3 regions of the Streptomyces sp. NPDC090022 genome follow, and region 3 is predicted to be linked to each of the others. Evidence: riboswitches for the same ligand, from Rfam matches in the RefSeq annotation. Region 3 holds a riboswitch; each other region holds the start of a gene.
What was found. A riboswitch is a leader RNA that binds a small molecule or an ion and turns the genes downstream of it on or off. The one in region 3 is predicted to bind thiamine pyrophosphate.
Positions count from the first base shown of each region.

Region 1: linked by a shared signal. The riboswitch ahead of ACIPXB_RS28625 (thiamine ABC transporter substrate binding subunit) and the one ahead of ACIPXB_RS00145 (LLM class F420-dependent oxidoreductase) in region 3 are both predicted to bind thiamine pyrophosphate.
Region 2: linked by a shared signal. The riboswitch ahead of thiC (phosphomethylpyrimidine synthase ThiC) and the one ahead of ACIPXB_RS00145 (LLM class F420-dependent oxidoreductase) in region 3 are both predicted to bind thiamine pyrophosphate.

Region 1 covers NZ_JBIVFN010000021.1:88,309-95,607, forward strand. The annotation lists gene ACIPXB_RS28620 (ABC transporter permease) at 1-421, opposite strand, end outside; gene ACIPXB_RS28625 (thiamine ABC transporter substrate binding subunit) at 529-1,635, opposite strand; TPP riboswitch at 1,719-1,828, opposite strand; gene rlmN (23S rRNA (adenine(2503)-C(2))-methyltransferase RlmN) at 1,887-2,999, opposite strand; gene ACIPXB_RS28635 (phosphatidate cytidylyltransferase) at 3,104-4,087, opposite strand; gene frr (ribosome recycling factor) at 4,087-4,644, opposite strand; gene pyrH (UMP kinase) at 4,742-5,524, opposite strand; gene tsf (translation elongation factor Ts) at 5,688-6,521, opposite strand; gene rpsB (30S ribosomal protein S2) at 6,654-7,299, opposite strand, start outside.
Region 2 covers NZ_JBIVFN010000002.1:128,963-136,261, reverse strand. The annotation lists gene ACIPXB_RS05075 (DUF5326 family protein) at 1-7, shown strand, start outside; gene ACIPXB_RS05070 (IclR family transcriptional regulator) at 277-1,014, shown strand; gene ACIPXB_RS05065 (SsgA family sporulation/cell division regulator) at 1,112-1,561, shown strand; gene ACIPXB_RS05060 (YibE/F family protein) at 1,586-2,986, opposite strand; TPP riboswitch at 3,059-3,206, shown strand; gene thiC (phosphomethylpyrimidine synthase ThiC) at 3,200-4,993, shown strand; gene ACIPXB_RS05050 (sulfite oxidase) at 5,118-6,236, opposite strand; gene ACIPXB_RS05045 (hypothetical protein) at 6,309-6,743, opposite strand; gene ACIPXB_RS05040 (hypothetical protein) at 7,144-7,278, shown strand.
Region 3 covers NZ_JBIVFN010000001.1:30,420-37,718, forward strand. The annotation lists gene ACIPXB_RS00140 (saccharopine dehydrogenase) at 1-715, opposite strand, end outside; TPP riboswitch at 1,346-1,518, shown strand; gene ACIPXB_RS00145 (LLM class F420-dependent oxidoreductase) at 1,997-2,863, shown strand; gene ACIPXB_RS00150 (AMP-binding protein) at 3,045-5,708, opposite strand; gene ACIPXB_RS00155 (iron ABC transporter substrate-binding protein) at 5,923-6,942, shown strand; gene ACIPXB_RS00160 (ABC transporter permease) at 6,949-7,299, shown strand, end outside.

The sequences.
Region 1 (7,299 bases), on a different contig from region 3:
CGACGACGGCGTAGTTGAAGAAGACGTGCGCGAGGAGGATCGCCCACACGGTGGTGTCGAGGCGGACGCCCACCGTCTCGTCCAGCAGACCGCCGCGGCCGAGCAGGGCGAGGAAGGCGGAGCCCACCACCACGGTCGGCAGGACGAAGGGAACGGTCACCACGGCCCGCAGCACCTGCTTGCCGGGGAACTCGAAGCGCGCGAAGACGTAGGCGCCGGGAAGCGCGATCAGCAGGGTGAGCGCGGTGGAGACGAACGCCTGCCAGGTGGTGAACCACAGCACGTCGGCGATGTCGGGGCGGCCCAGCACCTCGCCGAAGCGGCCGAACTGCCATCCGGCATCGGTCCTGAGGCCCCGCCCGACGATGGCCGCCACGGGGTAGGCGAAGAAGAGCGCGAAGAAGGCGAGGGGCAGCGCCAGCAGGGCGAGCCGGACGAGCGTCGCCCGGGTCCCCTCGCCCGGTGCCGCGCCGGGACGCGGCGCGGCGCCCCCAGGCGCCGCGCCCGTTCTCCCGCCCTTGCCGCCGCCTACTTCACGACGGTCGAGGTCCATGCCTTGACCCACTGCTCACGGTTCTTGGCGATCGCTTCCGGAGTGACGGTCTCCGGCTTGTCGATGACCACACCGTGCCGGGTGAACAGCTCCGGCAGCGCGGCGTCCGTCGTCACGGGGTTGACGAACATCTGCAGCGGCATGTCCTCCTGGAACTTCTTGCTGATCAGGAAGTCCACGAGCGCCTTGCCGCCCTCTTCGTTCCTGCCGCCCTTGAGCAGCCCCGCGAACTCGATCTGGCGGAAGCAGGTGCCGGTGGCGACGCCCGTCGGGGCCTCGGCCGGCCGGGGCTCGCCGTACAGCACCTCGACCGGCGGGCTGGAGGCGTAGGAGACGACCAGCGGACGGTCGCCCTTGGCCTTCTTGCCGCCGGCGGAGCCGGAGAAGCGCTCGTTGTAGGCCTGCTCCCAGCCGTCGACGACCTCGACACCGTTGGCCTTCAGCTTGGCCCAGTAGTCCTTCCAGCCCTCCTCCCCGTACTTGCCGACGGAGGCGAGCAGGAAGCCGAGGCCGGGCGAGGAGGTCGCCGCGTTCTCGGTGACCAGCAGGTTCTTGTACTCGGGCTTGATCAGGTCGTCGAGGGTCTGCGGCGGGACGAGCTTCTTCTCGGCGAAGTACGCCTTGTCGTAGTTGACGCAGATGTCGCCGGAGTCGACGGGGGTGACCCGGTGCTCCTTGTCGAGCACGTACTCGGGCTTCACCCGGTCCAGGCCCTTGGCCTCGTACGGCGTGAAGATGCCGTTGTCGAGGGCGCGGCTGAGCAGGGTGTTGTCCACGCCGAAGAAGACGTCGCCGCGCGGCGAGCCCTTGGTGAGGATCTCCTGGTTGAGCGCGGCGCCCGCGTCACCGGACTTCAGCACCTTGACGGTGTAGCCGCTCTGCTGCTCGAACTCCTTGAGGACCGTGTCGGTCACGTTGAAGGAGTCGTGCGAGACGAGCGTGACGGTCCTGGACTTCGGCGAGCCGCTCGTGGCCGTGCCCTTGTCCTTGTCCTTGGCGTCCCCGCCGCCGCACGCGGCGAGCGTGCTGACGCCCAGGGCCGCGGCGAGCGCGGCGCCCGCCATTCTCTTGGTGGTGCTCACTGGTGTATTCCTCCTGGGATGTCCAGGAGAAGACGCGGCCCTGCCCGGCGTCGGTGGAGCGGTCGCCGGGCAGGGCGCAACAGCATGAGTGGTGACCGAACTTCCTACCCCGAATGACCGGGGCGAGGTTCAGAGGGTCTGCGGATGACGGTTCCCGCACTCTCAGCGCTGTGGCGCTCCCCTGTCGGAATATGAAATTGGTTCGGCCACAGGGTACCCCGTGGCCGAATCCCGCCGGAGGGAGCCGGAAGCTAGCGCTCCGAGGCGGCCAGCTGGCCGCAGGCGCCGTCGATCTCCTGGCCGCGGGTGTCCCGTACGGTCACGGGCACGCCGTGCCGGGCGATGGCCTCCACGAAGGCCCGCTCGTCCTCGGGCCGCGAGGCGGTCCACTTCGAGCCCGGCGTGGGGTTCAGCGGGATCAGGTTGACGTGGACACGCTTGCCTTTGAGCAGCTTGCCCAGCAGGTCGCCGCGCCAGGCCTGGTCGTTGATGTCGCGGATCAGGGCGTACTCGATGGAGATCCGGCGGCCGGACTTCTCGGCGTACTCCCAGGCCGCGTCGAGAACCTCGCGGACCTTCCAGCGGGTGTTCACCGGGACCAGGGTGTCGCGCAGCTCGTCGTCCGGGGCGTGCAGCGAGACCGCGAGGCGGCACTTGAATCCCTCGTCGGCGAAGCGCAGCATCGCCGGGACCAGACCGACGGTGGAGACCGTGATGCCGCGCTGGGAGAGGCCCAGACCGTCGGGCTCGGGGTCGGTCAGGCGGCGGATGGCGCCGACGACCCGCTTGTAGTTGGCCAGCGGCTCGCCCATGCCCATGAAGACGATGTTGGACAGCCGCGCGGGTCCGCCGGGGACCTCGCCGTCGCGCAGGGCCCGCATGCCGTCGACGATCTGGTGCACGATCTCGGCGGTGGACAGGTTGCGGTCCAGGCCGGCCTGGCCGGTGGCGCAGAACGGGCAGTTCATGCCGCAGCCGGCCTGCGAGGAGATGCACATGGTGACCCGGTCGGGGTAACGCATCAGGACCGACTCGACGAGCGTGCCGTCGTGCAGCTTCCACAGGGTCTTGCGGGTGGTGTCGTCGTCGCAGGAGATGTGCCGTACGACCGACATCAGGTCGGGCAGCAGCTCCTGCTGGAGCTTCTCGCGCGAGCCGGCCGGGATGTCGGTCCACTCGGCCGGGTCGTGCGCGTACCGCGCGAAGTAGTGCTGGGAGAGCTGCTTGGCCCGGAACGGCTTCTCCCCGATCGCGGCGACCGCCTCCCGGCGCTCGGCGGGGGTGAGGTCGGCCAGGTGCCGCGGGGGCTTCTTGGCTCCGCGAGGGGCGACGAAGGTGAGCTCTCCCGGTGCGGGGCGGGCCATGGCAGGTACTCCTCGTAAGACGAAAGGCGCGCCGCAGAAGCAGCGCGCCCTTCCAGGGTAACGGCTGGGACCCGCACGGGTCCCTGATCAGCCTGCGACCATGATCAACTGGTGCCGACGAAGGCCGCCAGCAGCAGCCACACCACCGGTGCCGTCGGCAGCAGGGAGTCCAGGCGGTCCATGATGCCCCCGTGACCCGGGAGCAGGGTGCCCATGTCCTTGATGCCCAGGTCCCGCTTGATCATCGACTCGCCGAGGTCGCCGAGCGTGGCGCTCACGGCGACCGCGAGCCCCAGCAGCAGACCCTGCCACCAGCTGCCGCCGTCGACCAGGAACTCCATGCACAGCGCGCCGGCCGCCATGGCGAAGGCGACGGCGCCGAGCAGGCCCTCGCGGGTCTTGCCGGGGCTGATGCGCGGGGCGAGCTTGTGCTTGCCGAAGCGCCAGCCGACCGCGTAGGCGCCGGTGTCGCTGACCACGGTGAGCACCAGGAAGGTGACCACCCGCTGCGGACCGTCGTCCGCGGTGAGCATCATCGCCACGAAGGTCGCCAGGAACGGCACGTAGAACGCGGCGAAGACACCGGCCGTGACGTCCTTGAGGTAGTCCTCCGGCGGCTCGGTCATCCGCCATACGAGCACCGCGAGCGCCGTGAGGGCCATGGCCACCCACGCGCCCTCGGCCCCGCGGACGTATCCGGCGATGACCATGGCCGCGCCGCCGACCGCGAGCGGTACCAGCGGCGCCTTGATGCCCTTGCGTTCCTGGAGCCGGGACGTCAGCTCCCACAGGCCCACGACGACCGCGACGGCGACGACGCCGACGAAGACCGCCTTGACGATGAAGAGCGAAGCGAAGATGACCGCGCCGAGGCCGACGCCGACCCCTATGGCGGCGCGCAGGTCCCGCCCCGCCCGCTTCCTCTGCGGAGGCTGCGAGGAGGCCTGCGGGGCCTGCGATGGTGGCGTGGGCATGGGCTCCTGCGGCGGCGTCTCGGCACGGACCGGGGGGCCGCCCGGAAGGGCGGCCCCCCGATCATAAGCCGGACCCGCGGCAACCGGCTCCGCGGCCCAGGGAGAGTCGTTCATCAGACCTCGAGGAGCTCGGCTTCCTTGTGCTTGAGCAGCTCGTCCACCTGCGCGACGTACTTCGCGGTGGTGTCGTCGAGCTCCTTCTCCGCGCGGCGCACCTCGTCCTCGCCCGTCTCCTTGTCCTTGACGAGCTTGTCGAGGGCATCCTTCGCCTTGCGGCGCACGGAACGGATGGAGACCTTGGAGTCCTCGGCCTTGGTGCGCGCGACCTTGATGTAGTCGCGGCGGCGCTCCTCGGTGAGCTCCGGGAAGGTCACCCGGATGATGTTGCCGTCGTTGCTGGGGTTGACACCCAGGTCGGAGTCGCGGATGGCCTGCTCGATGTTGCGCAGCGCGCTCTTGTCGAACGGGGTCACCACGGCCATGCGCGGCTCGGGCACCGAGAAGGAGGCCAGCTGGTTGATGGGCGTGAGGGCACCGTAGTAGTCCGCCACGATCTTGTTGAACATCGCCGGGTGCGCACGGCCGGTGCGGATCGCGGCGAAGTCCTCCTTGGCGACCACGACGGCCTTCTCCATCTTCTCCTCGGCCTCGAGGAGGATTTCTTCGATCACCACGTGCTCCTGCATGTCAGATATGGATGGTTCAGGCGGGCGGCGCCGGCCTCGCGGCCGGCGGGACGCTCGGGGCGGCGCCCGGGGCTCGGGGGCACTACGCCCGGGTGCCCTCGTCGCTCACGAGCGTGCCGATCTTCTCACCCTTGACCGCGCGGGCGATATTGCCCTCGGCGAGCAGCTCGAAGACCAGGATCGGCAGCTTGTTGTCGCGGCAGAGCGTGATGGCGGTGGCGTCGGCGACCTTGAGGTCGCGCGAGAGCACCTCGCCGTACTCCAGCGCGTCGAACTTGACGGCGTCCGGGTTGGTCTTCGGGTCGGAGTCGTAGACCCCGTCCACGCCGTTCTTGCCCATGAGAAGCGCCTCGGCGTCGATCTCCAGGGCGCGCTGCGCGGCGGTGGTGTCGGTGGAGAAGTAGGGCATGCCCATACCGGCGCCGAAGATCACGACGCGGCCCTTCTCCAGGTGCCGCACGGCACGCAGCGGGATGTACGGTTCCGCGACCTGGCCCATGGTGATGGCGGTCTGGACGCGGGAGTCGATGCCTTCCTTCTCCAGGAAGTCCTGGAGGGCGAGGCAGTTCATGACGGTGCCGAGCATGCCCATGTAGTCGGACCGGGCACGGTCCATGCCGCGCTGCTGCAGCTCGGCGCCTCGGAAGAAGTTGCCGCCGCCGATGACGACCGCGATTTCCGCGCCGTCGCGGACCACGGCCGCGATCTCGCGGGCGATGGCGTGCACGACGTCGGGGTCGACACCCAGGCCGCCGCCGCCGGAGAAGGCCTCGCCGGACAGCTTCAGCATGAAGCGGCGGCCTGCCTTCTTGTCGTGGTCGCTCTTGTCGTCGGAAGCGGTGTGGGGGTCCACGCCCTGATTCATGGAGATCTCCTCGTGCACATACGAAGAAGGCCATTGCCGGTGGGTCCTTGCGGTTCCCTCTACGGCAATGGCCTCCTCGTCAGATCTGCGGTCGTCCTGCGCGAACGCGGACGACTGCCTCAGACCCTACCGGGGTCCGGGTGTCCGTCGCGTACGGACGGACTCAGATGCCGACCTTGATGCGGGTGAAGCGCTTCAGGGTGACACCGGCCTCGTCCAGGATCTGCTGGACGGACTTCTTGTTGTCCAGCGCGTACGGCTGGCCCAGCAGCGTGGCCTCCTTGAAGAAGCCGTTGACGCGACCCTCGACGATCTTCGGGAGCGCGGCCTCGGGCTTGCCCTCGGCGCGGGTGGTCTCCTCGGCGACGCGGCGCTCGGACTCGATGACCTCGGCCGGGACGTCCTCCTTGGAGAGGTACTTCGGCGCGAAGGCGGCGATGTGCTGCGCGATGCCGCGAGCGACGTCGCTCTCCTTGTCGAACTCCACCAGAACACCGATCTGCGGCGGCAGGTCGGGGTTCGTGCGGTGCATGTAGGCGTGGACGAAGCCGTCCTTGTACTGCGCGAAGCGGTCGAGGACGATCTTCTCGCCGAGGTTGGCGTTGGCCTCGTCGACGAACGCCTGGACGGTCTTGCCGGCCTCGATCTCGGAGGAGAGCAGGGCCTCGATGTCAGCCGGGGAGGTGGCGACGACGTGGTCGGCGATGGTCTTGGCGACGGCCTGGAACTTCTCGCCCTTGGCGACGAAGTCCGTCTCGCACTTCAGCTCGACCAGAACACCGGCGGAGGCGTCCTCGGCGATGACGGAGACGATGGCACCGTTCTCGGCGGACCGGCCCTCGCGCTTGGCGACGCCCTTCTGGCCCTTGATGCGCAGGGCCTCGACGGCCTTGTCGACGTTGCCCTCGGACTCGTCCAGAGCCTTCTTGCAGTCCATCATGCCGGCGCCGGTGAGCTCGCGGAGCTTCTTGACGTCAGCGGCGGTGTAGTTCGCCATGAGTCTGTGATTCTCTCTCGAAGTCGTAGATCTACGGGTGAACGGCGGGGGCCGGTGCCGTGGCACCGTCCCCCGTCGTCATCGTCCGCGCTGCGAGTGCCCGGCGGGTGAACGCCGGGCGCTCACAGTGGGTCAGGCCTGCTCGGCCTCGGCGGCCGGAGCCTCGGCAGCCGGAGCCTCGTCGGCCGCGGGGGCCTCGGCGGCGGGGGCCTCGGCGGCGGCCGGAGCCTCGTCAGCCTTCTTCTCACCCTCGAGCAGGTCGCGCTCCCACTCGGCGAGCGGCTCGCCGGCGGCCTTGTCGCCCGGCTTCGAGTCACCGGTGGCGACGCCGGAACGGGCGATGAGGCCCTCGGCGACGGCGTCGGCGATCACGCGGGTGAGCAGGGTGACGGAGCGGATCGCGTCGTCGTTGCCCGGGATCTTGTAGTCGACCTCGTCGGGGTCGCAGTTGGTGTCGAGGATCGCGACGACCGGGATGTGGAGCTTGCGCGCCTCACCGACGGCGATGTGCTCCTTCTTGGTGTCGACGATCCAGACGGCGCTCGGCACCTTCTGCATCTCGCGGATACCACCGAGGGTCTTCTCCAGCTTGGCCTTCTCGCGGGAGAGGACCAGGAGCTCCTTCTTGGTGAGGCCGGAGGCGGCCACGTCCTCGAAGTCGATCGCCTCGAGCTCCTTCAGACGCTGAAGGCGCTTGTAGACGGTGGAGAAGTTGGTGAGCATGCCGCCCAGCCAGCGCTGGTTGACGTAGGGCATGCCGACGCGGGTCGCCTGCTCG
Region 2 (7,299 bases), on a different contig from region 3:
CTGGTAGTCCGCACAGCGGTTAACCCACCTGGGGGAACGTGGCCCGGGAAACCTCTCGGGCCCAGGCATGCGGTGGATAGAGTGACGACCCGTGCCGTCCCTGGGCGCAGCCCCCGATGAACCGCGCTGACCAGCGGTGATGCGGACAGCTGCCGAGTTACGACGCCCAGGAGACGCGGACGCGCGGGGGCGGCCCCCGCAGGACGGGCCCGCGAGGCCCGCCGCCACGCCTGGGGGTGAGCTTTGGCAGCGGTTCACAATGCCGGTGTGCCGACTCTGATCGGTTCGGTGCAGAGGGCGCTGAGACTGCTGGAAGCGGTGGGATCCCATAGCGAGGGAGCCCCGGCCAAGCAGCTCGCGCGCGAGGCCGGGCTCCCGCTACCCACCGCGTACCACCTGCTGCGCACCCTGACCCACGAGGGCTATCTGCGGCGCGAGAGCGGAGTCTTCGTTCTCGGCGACGCCGCCGAGCGGCTGGCCGGTGGTGGATTGCAGCAGAAACGTCGCAGCATGATCCTCGACTCGCTCGCCCACTTCCGCGACACCGTCGGGGCGCCCGTCTACTTCGCGGTCTACCGCGAAGGCGAGATCGAGATCGTGGGGGTCTCGGACACTCCCGACAACCCCGCCTGCCAGGAGTGGGCCGACTTCCGCAGGACGGGCCACGCGCACGCCATCGGGCAGTGCCTGCTCGGCCAGCTCGACGAGGACGCCCGCCGGGACTACTACGACCGGCACCCGGTCGACGCGCTCACCCCGTACACGGTGCGGGACATGCGCGCGCTGGAGCAGCGCATCGGCTCGATGCGGCTCATGCAGCCGGTGATCGAGCGTCAGGAGTACGCCCTCGGAACGGTGTGCGCCGCCATCCCGATTACAGCGGGTGACATCGCCGCGACCATGGCCATTTCGCTCCCCTTGCACCAACAAGACCGATTGCTCTATGCGGTTGGGCGGCTGCGGAGTGAAGTAGGCGCGCTGTTGAGCACCCTCTCCTTCTCTATCAGTATCTGAAAACTCACTCCTTGTGATCTGCTAGCGCTTCCACCACCCTTGTCAAGAGGGCCTTGGGGGACCATTCCTGGCCACTTCCAACACTGCGGGGTAGGAAATGCGCGAGTCGGTACAGGCAGAGGTCATGATGAGCTTCCTCGTTTCCGAGGAGCTCGCGTTCCGCATCCCGGTGGAGCTCCGGTACGACGCCGGTGATCCCTACGCGGTCCGCCTGACCTTCCACCTTCCCGGAGACGCCCCGGTGACCTGGGCGTTCGGCCGGGAGCTCCTCCTCGACGGGATCAACAAGCCCTGTGGCGACGGGGACGTGCACATCGCCCCCACCGACCCCGACGAGCTCTCCGACGTCCACATCCGGCTCCAGGTCGGTGGCGACCGGGCGCTGTTCCGGGCCGGCGCGGCGCCGCTGGTGGCCTTCCTGGACCGGACCGACCGGCTGGTTCCGCTCGGTCAGGAGCGCACGCTGGGTGACTTCGAGGAGAACCTCGACGAAGCGCTCGGCAAGATCCTGGCCGAGGCACGGCAGAACGAGCAGAACGCGGGCTGAGCCGCCGCGTGTGCGCGGCCGGCGTCAGCGCTTGCGCCTGCGGCCCCGCCCGCCGCGGCCCGGTGCGGCGGGCGCCCGGCCGCCGGCACCGGTGGCCGCGGATGCCGGCCGGTCGGCCGACACCACCAGCGCGGCCAGTGCCGTCGTCACCGGCACCGAGGCCACGAGCCCGATCGAGCCGACCAGGGTCCGTACGATCTCCTCCGCGATCAGCTCGCTGTTGGCCACCGCCCCCACGCTGCTGTTCGCGATCGAGAACAGCAGCAGCAGCGGCAGCGCGGCGCCCGCGTACGCCAGCACCAGGGTGTTGACCACCGACGCGATGTGGTCGCGGCCGATCCGGATCGCCGCCCGGTACACCGCGCGCGGCCCCATCTCCGGGTCGGCCTGGTGCAGCTCCCACACCGCCGAGGTCTGGGTGACCGTCACGTCGTCGAGCACACCCAGCGATCCGATGATGACGCCGGCGAGCAGCAGACCGCTCATGTCGATGTCCGGGTACAGCCCGTGGATCAGCCCGGTGTTGTCGTCGGTGTTGCCCGACAGGAACGCCCAGTCGATGAGGACCGAGCCCATGACCCCGATCAGCAGGAGCGAGACGAGCGTGCCCAGGACCGCCACCGAGGTCCGGGCGGTCAGCCCGTGGCACATGTAGAGCCCGATCAGCATGATCGCGCTGGCCCCGATCACCGCCACCAGCAGCGGATTCGAGCCCTGCAGGATGGCGGGGAGGATGAACATCGTCAGGATCGCGAAGCTGACCGCGAGCGCGACGAGCGCGAAGAACCCGCGCATCCGGCCGACCACCACCACGACCAGGGCGAAGACGCCGGCCAGCAGCGCGATCGGGAACTTCCGGTTCACGTCGATGACGGAGTACTGCAGGTCCTGCGGCGCGTCCGGCGCGTAGGCGACGACGACCTCCTGCCCGTTCTCCAACTGCCGCGGTGCGCCCGGCTGCACGATCTCGACGAAGGTCCGCCCCTTGTCGGGACCGGTGCCGACCTCGATGGTCGCCTTCTTGCACTCGCCGGTCCGGGCCGCCTGCGCCTCGCGCCCCTGGGGGGTGGTGGGGTTGGCCGTCGACGGCACCTGTGCGGCGTTCACCGATTTGCAGTCGACATTCTCCAGCGCGACGACCTTGGCCTGCTGGGTCTGCCGGTCGAAGCCCACCCCGGTGCGCTCGTGTCCCGGGGCACCGCCGGGCCAGAGCATCGCCATGCCCACGAAGACAGCGACGGCGAACGGGATCAGTACCGCCGCGATGACCTTGCGCAGGTGCTTCGAGACCGGGGCGGCCGGCCCGTGCCCATGGCTGTGCCCATGGCTGTGTCCGTTGCCGTGCCGGTTGCCGTGCCCGTGGCTGTGACTGCTGGGGTCGGTGGGTCGGCCGGGCTCGGTGGGGGGCTGCGGGGAGGATGTCACAGGCAGATCATCGCAAGAGATGAGAGGGCCCACTGTTCAGCACGCCACACAGGACGCTAGCGTGGGGGCACCTTTGCACAACGCGGGAGCTCGGAGCACCGGGCTGAGAGGGCGCTGATCACCGTACGCGCATCACATGTATGCGTACGGGAGGAGGCTGCGCCGACCGCCGAACCTGTTACCGGGTAATGCCGGCGTAGGGAGATAGGTCTCATGACCATTCAGGACGCAACGACGCCTGCCGTCAGCCAGGACGGCACCGGCGGGGAACAGCGCCAGCCGGGCTGGCACAAGGGGTACGTCGCGGGCTCCCGCCCCGACATCCGGGTGCCGGTACGCCAGGTCCACCTCACCAACGGCAAGGACGTGACGCTCTACGACACGTCCGGTCCGTACACCGACCCGCAGATCGAGACGGACGTCCGCCGCGGCCTCGCGCCCCTGCGCGAGAACTGGATCATCGGCCGCGGCGACACCGAGGAGTACGCGGGACGCCCCGTGCGCCCCGAGGACGACGGCATCAAGCACACCTCGCCCCGCGGCGGCCTCAAGAACCTCGACGCGGTCTTCCCCGGCCGCCCGCGCCAGCCCCGCCGGGGCCGGGGCGGGGCCGCCGTCACGCAGCTCGCGTACGCCCGCCGCGGCGAGATCACCCCGGAGATGGAGTACGTCGCGATCCGCGAGAACGTCTCCCCCGAGGTCGTCCGCGAGGAGATCGCCGCGGGCCGCGCCGTGCTCCCGGCGAACGTGAACCACCCCGAGATCGAGCCGATGATCATCGGCAAGCGCTTCCTGGTGAAGGTCAACGCCAACATCGGCAACTCCGCGGTCACCTCCTCCATCGAGGAGGAGGTCGACAAGATGACCTGGGCGACCAAGTGGGGCGCCGACACGGTCATGGACCTCTCCACCGGCCGCAACATCCACACCACGCGCGAGTGGGTGCTGCGCAACTCCCCCGTCCCGATCGGCACCGTGCCCCTCTACCAGGCCCTGGAGAAGGTCGACGGCCGCGCCGAGGACCTGACCTGGGAGATCTACAAGGACACGGTCATCGAGCAGGCCGAGCAGGGCGTCGACTACATGACGGTCCACGCCGGCGTGCTGCTGCCGTACGTGCCGCTGACCGCCCGCCGCAAGACCGGCATCGTCTCGCGCGGCGGCTCGATCATGGCCGCGTGGTGCCTGGCGCACCACAAGGAGAACTTCCTCTACACGCACTTCGAGGAGCTCTGCGAGATCCTCGCGACGTACGACGTCACGTACTCCCTCGGCGACGGCCTGCGCCCCGGCTCCATCGCGGACGCCAACGACGCGGCGCAGTTCGCGGAGCTCAAGACGCTGGGCGAGCTGAACACGATCGCCAAGCGGCACAACGTGCAGACCATGATCGAGGGCCCGGGCCACGTCCCGATGCACAAGATCAAGGAGAACATCGACCTCCAGCAGGAGATCTGCGAGGAGGCCCCATTCTACACGCTGGGCCCGCTCACCACGGACGTCGCCCCGGCGTACGACCACATCACCTCGGGCATCGGCGCCGCGATGATCGCCTGGTGGGGCACCGCGATGCTCTGCTACGTCACGCCCAAGGAGCACCTGGGCCTGCCCAACCGCGACGACGTGAAGACCGGTGTCATCACGTACAAGATCGCGGCACACGCGGCCGACCTGGCCAAGGGCCACCCGGGGGCCCAGGAGTGGGACGACGCGCTGTCGGACGCCCGCTTCGAGTTCCGCTGGGAGGACCAGTTCAACCTGGCCCTGGACCCGGACACGGCGCGCGAGTTCCACGACGAGACGCTTCCGGCGGAGCCGGCCAAGACCGCGCACTTCTGCTCGATGTGCGGTCCGAAGTTCTGCTCGATGAAGATCAGCAGAAGCATCACTGAGCAGTTCGGCGGCGAGGCGGACGCCACCGCGGAGGAGATCGAGGCCGGGATGCTGGAGAAGTCGAAGGAGTTCGCGGCTTCCGGCAACCGCGTCTACCTTCCGCTGGCCGACTGACCTGCGCAAACGAGGCCGGCCGACGACATCCGGGGGGAGTCGTCGGCCGGCCTTCGTCTTTCGTTGGGCTGATCCAGCTGACAGCAGACGCCCAGTCAGTGCACGGCCCTCTCCCATGCCACCCCTACGTGAGGCAGACCACCTCGACCCGCTGGACCAGGTTGTTGCCGAAGCCGCCGCGGTTCCAGGAGGCCGCGAGCGGCTGGGTGTGCCCGGCGGCGTCGGTGGCGCGGACGGTGAGGCGGAACGAGCCCGGCGTCGCCGTCCAGCTGGTGTGCCACGCGGCCCACGCCCAGGGCCGTGCCGGGTCGGCGGTCACCTCGGCGTCGGCCCAACTCTCCTCGCCGTCGCTACTGACCTCCACGCGGACCACCGGGCCGTGCCCGGACCAGGCGCGCCCGGCGATCGGGACGGGTCCGGGCCGGACGACTCGGGTGCGGGACATGAAGTCGGGGAAGCCGGGCGGGATCATCAGGGCACGAGGCGCGATGACCTCCACGGGCTCCCCCGGCTCGTCCGGGGTCTGCCGGTAGCGGTAGGCGACGGCCTGCTGGAAGCCGGTGAAGGGGGTGTCGGTGACGGTGATGTCACGCAGCCACTTGACGCTCGCCATGCCGTACCAGCCGGGCACGACAAGGCGCAGCGGGTGGCCGTGCTGGGGCGGCAGCGGAGCGCCGTTCATGGCGTACGCCACCAGCACGCCCTGGGCCGGATCGGTCGCCATGTCGAGCGGGAGGCCGCGCTGGTAGTCCTGTTCGGTGCCGCGTTCGACACCGTGGTCCGCGCCGGTGAATACGGCCTCGACGGCGCCCTCGACGGTTCCCGCCTCGGCGAGCAGGTCGGCCAGCGGGACGCCGGTCCAGTCGGCGGTGCCGACGGCCTCGACGAGCCAGGGCTGGCTGACGGGGCGGGGCGCGAGCCGGGCCCGGCCGTTGCCCGCGCACTCCAGGGTGACTCGGTGGGTGACCGGCGGACGCGCCCGCAGGGCCGTCAGGTCGAGGGAGAGGGGGCGGCGGACGAGTCCTCCGACCGTGAGCCGCCACGCGTCGGCGTCGGCAGAGGGGATGTCGTAGTGGACCAGGACGTAGTGGAGGCCGGGCGGGCTGGTGTCGTAGCGCAGGGCTTCGAGTGGTAGGCCGTGGTTGCGGGCGGCGAGGGCCAGCTCCGCGGTGCTGATCCCCTCGTCGAGTCCGGCCACGCGGCCCGGCGCGCTGACGTCCCTGAGATCCGGGATGCCGTCCATGTCTTCATGATGCGCCTCCGTCCGGCTCCTCTCATCCGCTGGCCTCCCGCCGGCACTCGGCCCTGGCCGTAGTTACAGGGGGGCGCCTGTTTGCTGGGCTGCTCGGAGGCGCTCGACCTGCCTGGTGATGAGGTCGGGCGGGAAGGAGGCGGTCCCGCCCACGTTGAGCGCGGTGAAGGACGCAATGGTGTTGCCGGTCCGGACGACGACGACCGTCTCGTTCCGGTCTCCCCCGCGCTCGGCGCCCAGCGGGATGGTCTCCGTGAAGCTGACCGCCTCGTCCCCGAATGATGGAGCCGGCCCCGGGGCGACCGTGGCGGTGAACTTTCCGGCCCAAGCCTCGCCGTCGTAGGTCCGGCAGGAGGAAAGCGACTGCCTGAGATCAGCGAATCGCTGCTCGGCTCTGCCGTTCTCATAGGAGGCGAGGGTTGAGCCGCCGCCCCAGATGTCGTCGTCCCAGTTGAAGGTCTGGAAGACGTGGGCGAGTGAACCCTTGGCATTGACCACGTCAATCAGCGTTTGACAGGAGGGGACAGAGGCTGGTGCGAAGGAAGGCCCGCTGCCCTCCGGCCCGGGTTCACGCACTTCGATGATGCCGTCGCGTACCTGTGGGACTTCGCCACTCTTGAAGGCGGCAGACTTCAGCTGCGCCAGTGTCAGAGGCGCCGCCGCAGCGTTGGGTGAGGACGACGCGGAAGGCGGTGGCTCACTCGGGGTGTTCGACGGGGGCGTTGTGGTGCATCCCGCTGCTGCGAACAGGGTTGCGATGGCAGCTGTCGGCAGCAGCCATCGCGTACGGGCGTGCAGGGGTCCCCCGGACTCGTGCGGATGAGAGATCGACGTTAGCGAGTGAGATGCCTGCTCACCAGCACTTTCCGATGAAGAATGCTGCCTGGAGATGTGCTCGATGAAGATCTCGCAGGACATCCGGCGTGAGCACGGCGGCGACCTGAAGGCGGACGAGATCCAGGCGGGCATGGCGGAGAAGTCCGCCGAGTTCGCCGCTGCCGGAAACCGCGTCGACCTGCCGCTGGCGGACTGACGCGGACCGACTGGGGGGAGT
Region 3 (7,299 bases):
GGGTCGTGGCCGGGGAGCTGAAGCCGATGCGGGTGGCTGCCGTGGTGGCCCCGAGGGTCAGGGGGAGGGTGAACTGTTCCGGCGTGTCGATGCGCGCGACTCGCACCGGCGCACCGCCGATGCCCACGGTCCGTGTGTCCGTGAGCGGCGTTGCGAGCCGGCGCGCACCCCTCTCGACCACCTCGAAGTCCACGCCCAGCCGGTCCATGAACTCGACGGAATCCGCACCGGCCCGGTCAGCCGTGTCCCAGCGCACGGCGATCTCGATCCGCTCGGCGCCGCCCAGGTCCGCCGCGAGCGCCGCCGCGACCAGACTGCTCACCCCGCCCATCCAGGCGGAGGAGAACAGGACGGGTGAGTCCGGGCGGAGCAGGGCGGTGAGAGCGGTGGCCCGCTGCAACCGGCTCGTCCAGCGCGTGATGTCGACGTAGGGGACGCCCCCTGCCACCGTCGCGCGCAGCACTCGGTCGTCAGGGTCGTTGACCGAGCTGATGACGGCCCGTACGTCCGCCCGGAAGGGGGTCGGGTCCGCCAGGTCCCAGGCGCGTGCCTCGCCCCCGAGGGCAGCTGCCAGGGACCCGCCCTTGTCGGGGGAACGCCCTGTGAGCAGCACCGGAGTGTCCACGGCGACCATCCGGGCGATCTCGGCCCCCACGGTGCCGTACCCGCCGGTGATCAGTACGGGGCCGGAGGGGTCCAGGCGCACTTCGTCCATCGATTCAGTGATCATGCGTCCCAGTATAGGTCGATCGACCTAGAAAGTTGAGTGGCGATGTCCGGTGGCTGAGCGCTCCTCGGTGTCCTGGGCGGTCGTCGAACGATCTTCGGTCAGGGATCGAGGTCGGGTGACACGTCGCTGTGAACCGTCCGATGCGGAGCGGCCCTTCGTGGAGCCGTCGCTGCCCTGGTCCGGGGGGCGGACGGATGGACGGTCCTCGTGCGGAGGGCCGCGGCCGGGGTGGCCTGGCGGGCCTCCTCGTAGTGGTAGGACGCGCGGCAGACTCCAATCCTGTCCTGCCGAGGTTCGGTCAGCAAACGGCCAGCATTGGACCCGGCGGCTTCCCGCGCTCTCGGCCTCCGCGCCCATCGCCGGTGCCCGCCACGGGCGGGATGGCGACGAGGGGCTGGTGGGGCGACTCATCGGATGGGCCTCGGCGTGGGGCCGGCCGACTCTGGGTAGGGCGTGATGCCTGACATCCGCAGCCGTACTGGCGACTCCCGGCTGCCGTATGCATGGATGTCGGCCCGACGCCGCACAGGCAGGCAGCGCCGGCTTCTGCGGGAGGAAAGAGTGAAAATCGGATGTTTCCCTCGTTGGCTGCGGGGTAACCAAGAAGTAGGCCTATGAAGCGAGCGAGGGAGCTCGACCGGAGTAGCCGACTTTGGCGGAAGCGAATGAGGTCCGCCGGGGCCGACAGCGACTGTCGGGCTGAGAGGCCGGAGGGTGTGATGACCCGAAGGCGACCCCCAGCACCTGATCCGGACAATGCCGGCGCAGGGAGCCCGCTTCGTAGGTCGTCCGCGTACCCTCTCCGGCCCGGTACGCTTCGTGCCGCGACTGCACAACCCGGGCTTGCAAGAGCTGATCCTGCTCCTGGCCGGCGAAGCCCCCGCCCTGGAACCGGCCGCCGCGGTGCTCACGTACTTCGCGGTCCCACGCGGCTGAGCCGCGAACGGGCCGGTTGTTTCAGCGGCGCGGCCCGTCCACGCTATCAGGTGAACGTTCGAGCGTGATCTCGAAGGCGCGCCTGCGCGGGGTGGGCACGGCCCTGTCCCTGGTAGCAGAGGGCAGCGAGGTGGATCACCGCTCGGCGCAATCGGAGCGACGGCCCTGTCCTCCCTCGGTGTGGCAGGCGGGTGACCATGTCCATCCCGTGACCCGGGTGGGGGCGGGCGAGGTGTGGCGGCGTACTGGACGGGCTGGGCGCGGCTTAGGCTCGGCGGCGAGAGGCGGCGCTGCCGCCCGCCGTCTTTTCTGCGGAGGCTTCTTGTGAAGTTGGGGCTGCATTACTGGAACTTCTCAACGCCCGCCGATCCGGCACGGATCGCTCCCACCCTGGCCGCAACGGCCAGAACCGCAGAGCAAGCGGGCTTCGCTTCGTTCACCGTGATGGACCACTACTTTCAGATGGAGACGCCGACCTCCGCGGCCGATGAACCGATGCTCGAGGGCTACACGACCCTCGGCTACGTGGCGGCGCTGACCGAGCGTATGACGCTCGGGCTGCTCGTCACGGGGGTGATGTACCGGCATCCGGGCCTGCTGGCGAAGATCGTCACTACGCTCGATGTGCTCTCCGGCGGTCGGGCCCGCCTGGGCCTCGGCGCATCCTGGTACGAGCGCGAGCAGCGCGGACTCGGGGTGCCGGTGGTGCCGGTGGCCGAGCGCTTCGAACGTCTGGAGGAGACGCTGCAGATCTGCCGGCAGATGTGGAGCGACGACAACGGACCGTACGAGGGCCGGCGCTTCCGGCTGGCCGAGACCCTCAATGTGCCGGCGCCGCTGACCCGGCCGCACCCGCCCATCATGATTGGGGGCGGCGGCGAGAAGAAGACGCTGCTGCTCGCCGCGCGTTATGCGGACGCGTGCAACCTTTTCGGCTCCAGCCCCCAGGACGTGGCGCACAAGCTCGACGTCCTGCGCGCGCACTGCGCCGACGAGGGCCGCGACTACGACGCGATCACGAAGACCGTCCTGGCGCTGCAGCCGCCACTGGACGACCCGAAGGCATTCCTCGGCCAGGCGGAGCAGTACGCCCGCCTCGGCGTCACGGAGCTGCAGGTCATGCCGGACCGGGACCCGGTCGATTTCGCACAGCGGGTGGGACAGGACGTGGTGCCCCAGCTCGGGTCGATCGGCTGAGCACGCAGGGCGCGATGCCAACCGGCTCCCCCGGGGGGAGCGGGCCGGCCTGGGCCCTCCTCGAAGGGATCTTCAAGCCACGGGCGACGTCCCCCGTGCCCCTCCTTCGCTGTCGGGGACGACCGCGACGTGAATGGTGTCGGCATGGGACAGCGCAGCGGGCCCCGGCGCAGCCCGTGGCTCAAGGACCTCTGCGCCCTTGAACGGAGGTTGTCGGCGTAGGAGTTCGACGGAACCGCTCCACTACGGACACCGGAACCCGGACTCGGAGTCCCTCAGGGGCGTGTCTGCGGAGTGAACCCGGCGGGAGCAGCGAGGGCAGTCCGCGCATCACGCGGGTCGCTGCGATGCCGTAGGCGACGCCGAAGACCAGCGAGGCGAGGAAGGCCAAGTGCCGGGAGAACCCGTCGATCAAGGGGAAGATCTGCCAGTGGGTCAGGTAGATGTACAGCGAGCTGCCGGCCAGGAGACCGGCGACCTGATTGACGCGTTCGCGACCGGGGAGGGTCGGCACCCACACGAGCAGGGCGAACGTGCCCATGATGATCGCTTCTCGTCCGGGGTCGCCGGGGAAGAAGCCGGGCACCGTGATCAGGGCGGCGGCCGTGACGATGATCCGCTGTGTCCTGGTGCCGGCCTTCGCCGCCGCCCAGCCGAGCGCGAACAGCCAGAAGACGGTGACCGCGTCGGGCATCCGGGTGCGGTCGGGGAGCCCGAGCAGGTTGTAGCGGGTGAGCAGGCCGAGAGCGGCGAGTGTCAGGGGCAGGCCGTACGGGAATCGGCGTTCCGCCCGGTCCGCGAGGGGGAGTGCCAGGAGGGCCACGGTGACGATCAGGATGTAGACCAGCGCCTCGATGAACCAGAAGTGCATGCCCGTCTTGCTGTCCTCGGGCCCGAGGACACTGTCGAGGAGGGCGAGGTTGGCCAGGGTGTAGTCATCGTTGAGGAGGAGGACGAAGCCGATCCAGATCATGGCCGGCACCGCGACCCGCGCGATGCTGAGGCAGGCGCGCCGGATGCGCTCGCCGCGGTCGGCGGTGGTGAGGTGGAAGCGGGCGAAGTTGTAGCCGGCGATGGCGAGGAGCAGGTGTGCTCCGCCCTTGATGCCGAAGACGTGGATGTGCGATCCGACGATGCAGAAGATCGCCATGGCGCGCAGGGCGACGCTGGTCTCCAGTGTCCGCCCGCGTGCCGGGATCTCTCCCGCCGGGGGCCTGAGTTCCCGGATCGGCGTGGTGTGCCAGTCGGCCGGCAGGTGACCGAGCCGCTCTTCCAGGTGGAGAGACATCTCGACGTACGAGAGGGAGTCGCCGCCCAGGCTGACGAAGGTGCTGTCCCGCGTCACATCGGTCCGGTCGAGTACGCGTGAGTAGAGCAGGCACAGGTCTTCGGGGTCGTTGCCCGGGCCCTGTGCCGATGAGGCGGCGTCGGCCGGGCGGGCCAGTTCGCGTACGGCCCGGTAGTCGGGCTTGCCCGTCGACAGACGGGGAAGGTCCGCCAGGACGTGGACCCGGACCGCCCGGGCCGGCAGGCCGCACTCGCTCGTCACCAGCTTGCGTATGCGCCGCGCGTCGGCCGCGTGGGCACCGGCGGTGGCGACGGCGGCCACGGACAGCCCGGTGTCATCGCCGGTGCACAGGGCGGTGACGCCGCGCCGTGCGAGCATCGCCTCGACCTGTGCGGGGTCGATGCGCAGGCCGAGGATCTTCGCGAACCGGCTGCGCCGGCCGACGATCTCGTACATGCCCTCGGCGGTGCGCCGCGCGATGTCGCCCGTGTACAGCTCCTCCACGGTCCGGCCCAGGGCGAGGTCGTCGGGGGAGTGAGCGTAGCCGAGCATGACGTTCGGACCCGCGTAGACGAGTTCCCCGGTGTCCTCCTCGGACCAGTCGGCCAGCGGCCGGAGCCGGAAGGAGCCGCCGGGGATCGCGACTCCGGCTGCCTCGGGGTGGGTTTCCGCGAGGTCGGGCGGCAGATAGGCCATCCGGGCCGTCGCTTCGGTCTGACCGTACATCGCGAACAGCTCCCAGCCGGCGGCGCGGCCGAGAGCCGCGTAGTGGCGGACCCGGCCGGGCGCGAGCCGGCCGCCGGCTTGGGTGACGTAGCGCAGGTGGGGCAGGTCCATCGCGGCGAAGCCGACGCGGTCGAGCAGGTCGAAGGTGTACGGGACGCCGGCGAAGGTCGTTCCGCGGGCGTCCCGGAACAGATCCCAGAAGCAACTGTCGGCGACCGAGAGGTCGGTGAGGATCAGTGCGGCGCCGCGCAGCAGATGACTGTGGATGACGGAAAGGCCGTAGCAGTAGTGCATGGGCAAGGTCGTGGCAGCACGGTCGGTGTCCCGGATTCCCAAGTACTCGGAAATGGATTCCGCGTTGGCCTGAAGGTTTTCGTGCGAAAGCCGGACCAGTTTCGGTGACCCTGTCGAGCCGGACGTGCTCAGCAGGAGGGCGAGGTCCGGGTGCAGGTCGTGCGCGGAGCAGGGGCGGCGTTCGTCGAGCAGCCACTCCCCGCTGTCGTCGGGGCATGCGACAACATCCGGATCGTACGTCTCGAGGAGTGACTGCACCGCTTCCGGGTGGTCGCCCGGCACCAGCAGGACCGGGTGCCCCGCCGAGAGTGCCGCGAGATAGACGACGAGGGCGTCGACAGTGTTGGCGCCGGCCACCAGGACCAGGCGGCGCGTTCGGCCCAGGCGATCGGCTGCCGCTTCCACCCGGGCGGCGAGCTCGCGGTAGGTCACGGGGCCGTCGGCGGTGATGACCGCGGTGCGGTCGCCGTGGGTCGCGAGTTCGCCGGCGAAGGGGACGTTCTTTGAGCCTGGCAGCAGGGCGGAAGGGGCTGTCACGAGCGCATCTTAGGAAAGGCTTACCTCATGGGGTAGTCACAGGAATGTCACGGCTGGGCCAATGAAGATCCATAAGGAACTCGCGGGTAGGGTCGGCTCCGCCGAACCCCCGGTGAGGCTGAAATGTTGTGCGCATCACCTTGACCTTTAGGTTAGCTTTACCTTACTTATAGGGCGTTCACAGGTTCTCGCTGCACGTGCAGGAAGGCTTTCCATGCGACGCCCCTCGGTCCGACGTCTGACCGCGCTCCTCGCGGCAGCGCTCCTCCTCCCCGCCGTCGCCGGCTGTGGCGTCGACGAGGACGATGCCGGGCTCGTGATCTATTCCGGGCGCAACGAGAAGCTGGTCAAGCCGCTCCTCGACGATCTCGAGAAGGCCGTCGGCACCACGGTCGCCGTCCGCTACGGCGAGAGCGCCGAACTCGCCGCCCAGATCCAGGAAGAGGGCGACAGGACCAAGGCGGGTCTGTTCTTCTCCCAGGACGCCGGCGCCCTCGGCGCGCTCTCCACCAAGGGACTGCTGGAGAAGCTGCCCCAGGCCTCGCTCGACAGGGTCGACCAGGCGTTCCGCGGCGGCGCGGGTGACTGGGTGGGTACCTCCGGGCGTGTCCGAGTCCTCGCTTACCACCCCGGCCAGGTGGCGAAGGTGCCGGACACCGTGCACGACCTGGTCAAGCCGGAGTGGAAGGGCAGGATCGGTTACGTCCCGACCAACGCCTCCTTCCAGGCGTTCGTCACCGGCATGCGCGTCCTTGAGGGCGACGACGCCACCCGCGCCTGGCTCAAGGGACTCAAGGCCAACGAGCCGAAGGTGTACGAGAACAACCTCAAGGTGCTGGACGCCGTCGGCAAGGGCGAGGTCTCCCTCGGCCTGGTCAACCACTACTACTGGTACGAGCGCGTCGCCGAGAAGGGCGAGGACAAGGTCGGCGCGAAGATCCACTTCCTGCCGGGCGGCGATCCGGGGGCACTCGTGAACACGGCCGGAGTCGGCATCATCAAGGGCAGCGACCAGACGCCCGTGGCGCAGAAGGCCGTCGACTTCCTCCTCTCGGAGAAGGCGCAGAAGTACTTCGCCGACGACACCAAGGAGTACCCCCTGGCCTCCGGTGTCACCAGCACGGTCAAGGACCTGCCGCCGCTGTCCTCCCTCGAAGCCCCCAAGATCGACCTCGGCAAGCTCGAATCTCTTCAGGAGACCCTGAAGATGCTGCAGGACGCCGGGATGGTCTGAGCCGTCATGCACTCCACGGATCCCGTCCTGCAGACGGATCCGGCCGCCCGCCCGCCCGGCGTCACCCCGCCGGCCGGGCGGCTGCGTGCCGGGAGCCGCCCGCCTGCCGCCCTGCTCGTTCCCGCCGCCGTCGCCGCCGTGTTCGCACTGCTGCCCCTCGGCTATCTCGCGATCCGCTCCCTGGAACGTGGTCCCGCCTTCGCCTGGGACGTGATCGCCAACGAGCGCACGGCCCAGCTCCTCGGCCGCAGCGTGGGACTCGCCGCAGTCGTCGTGACCGCCTCCCTGCTGCTGGGCGTCTCGCTGGCCTGGCTCACCGTAAGGACCGCTCTGCCCGGCGCCCGGGCCTGGTCGGTG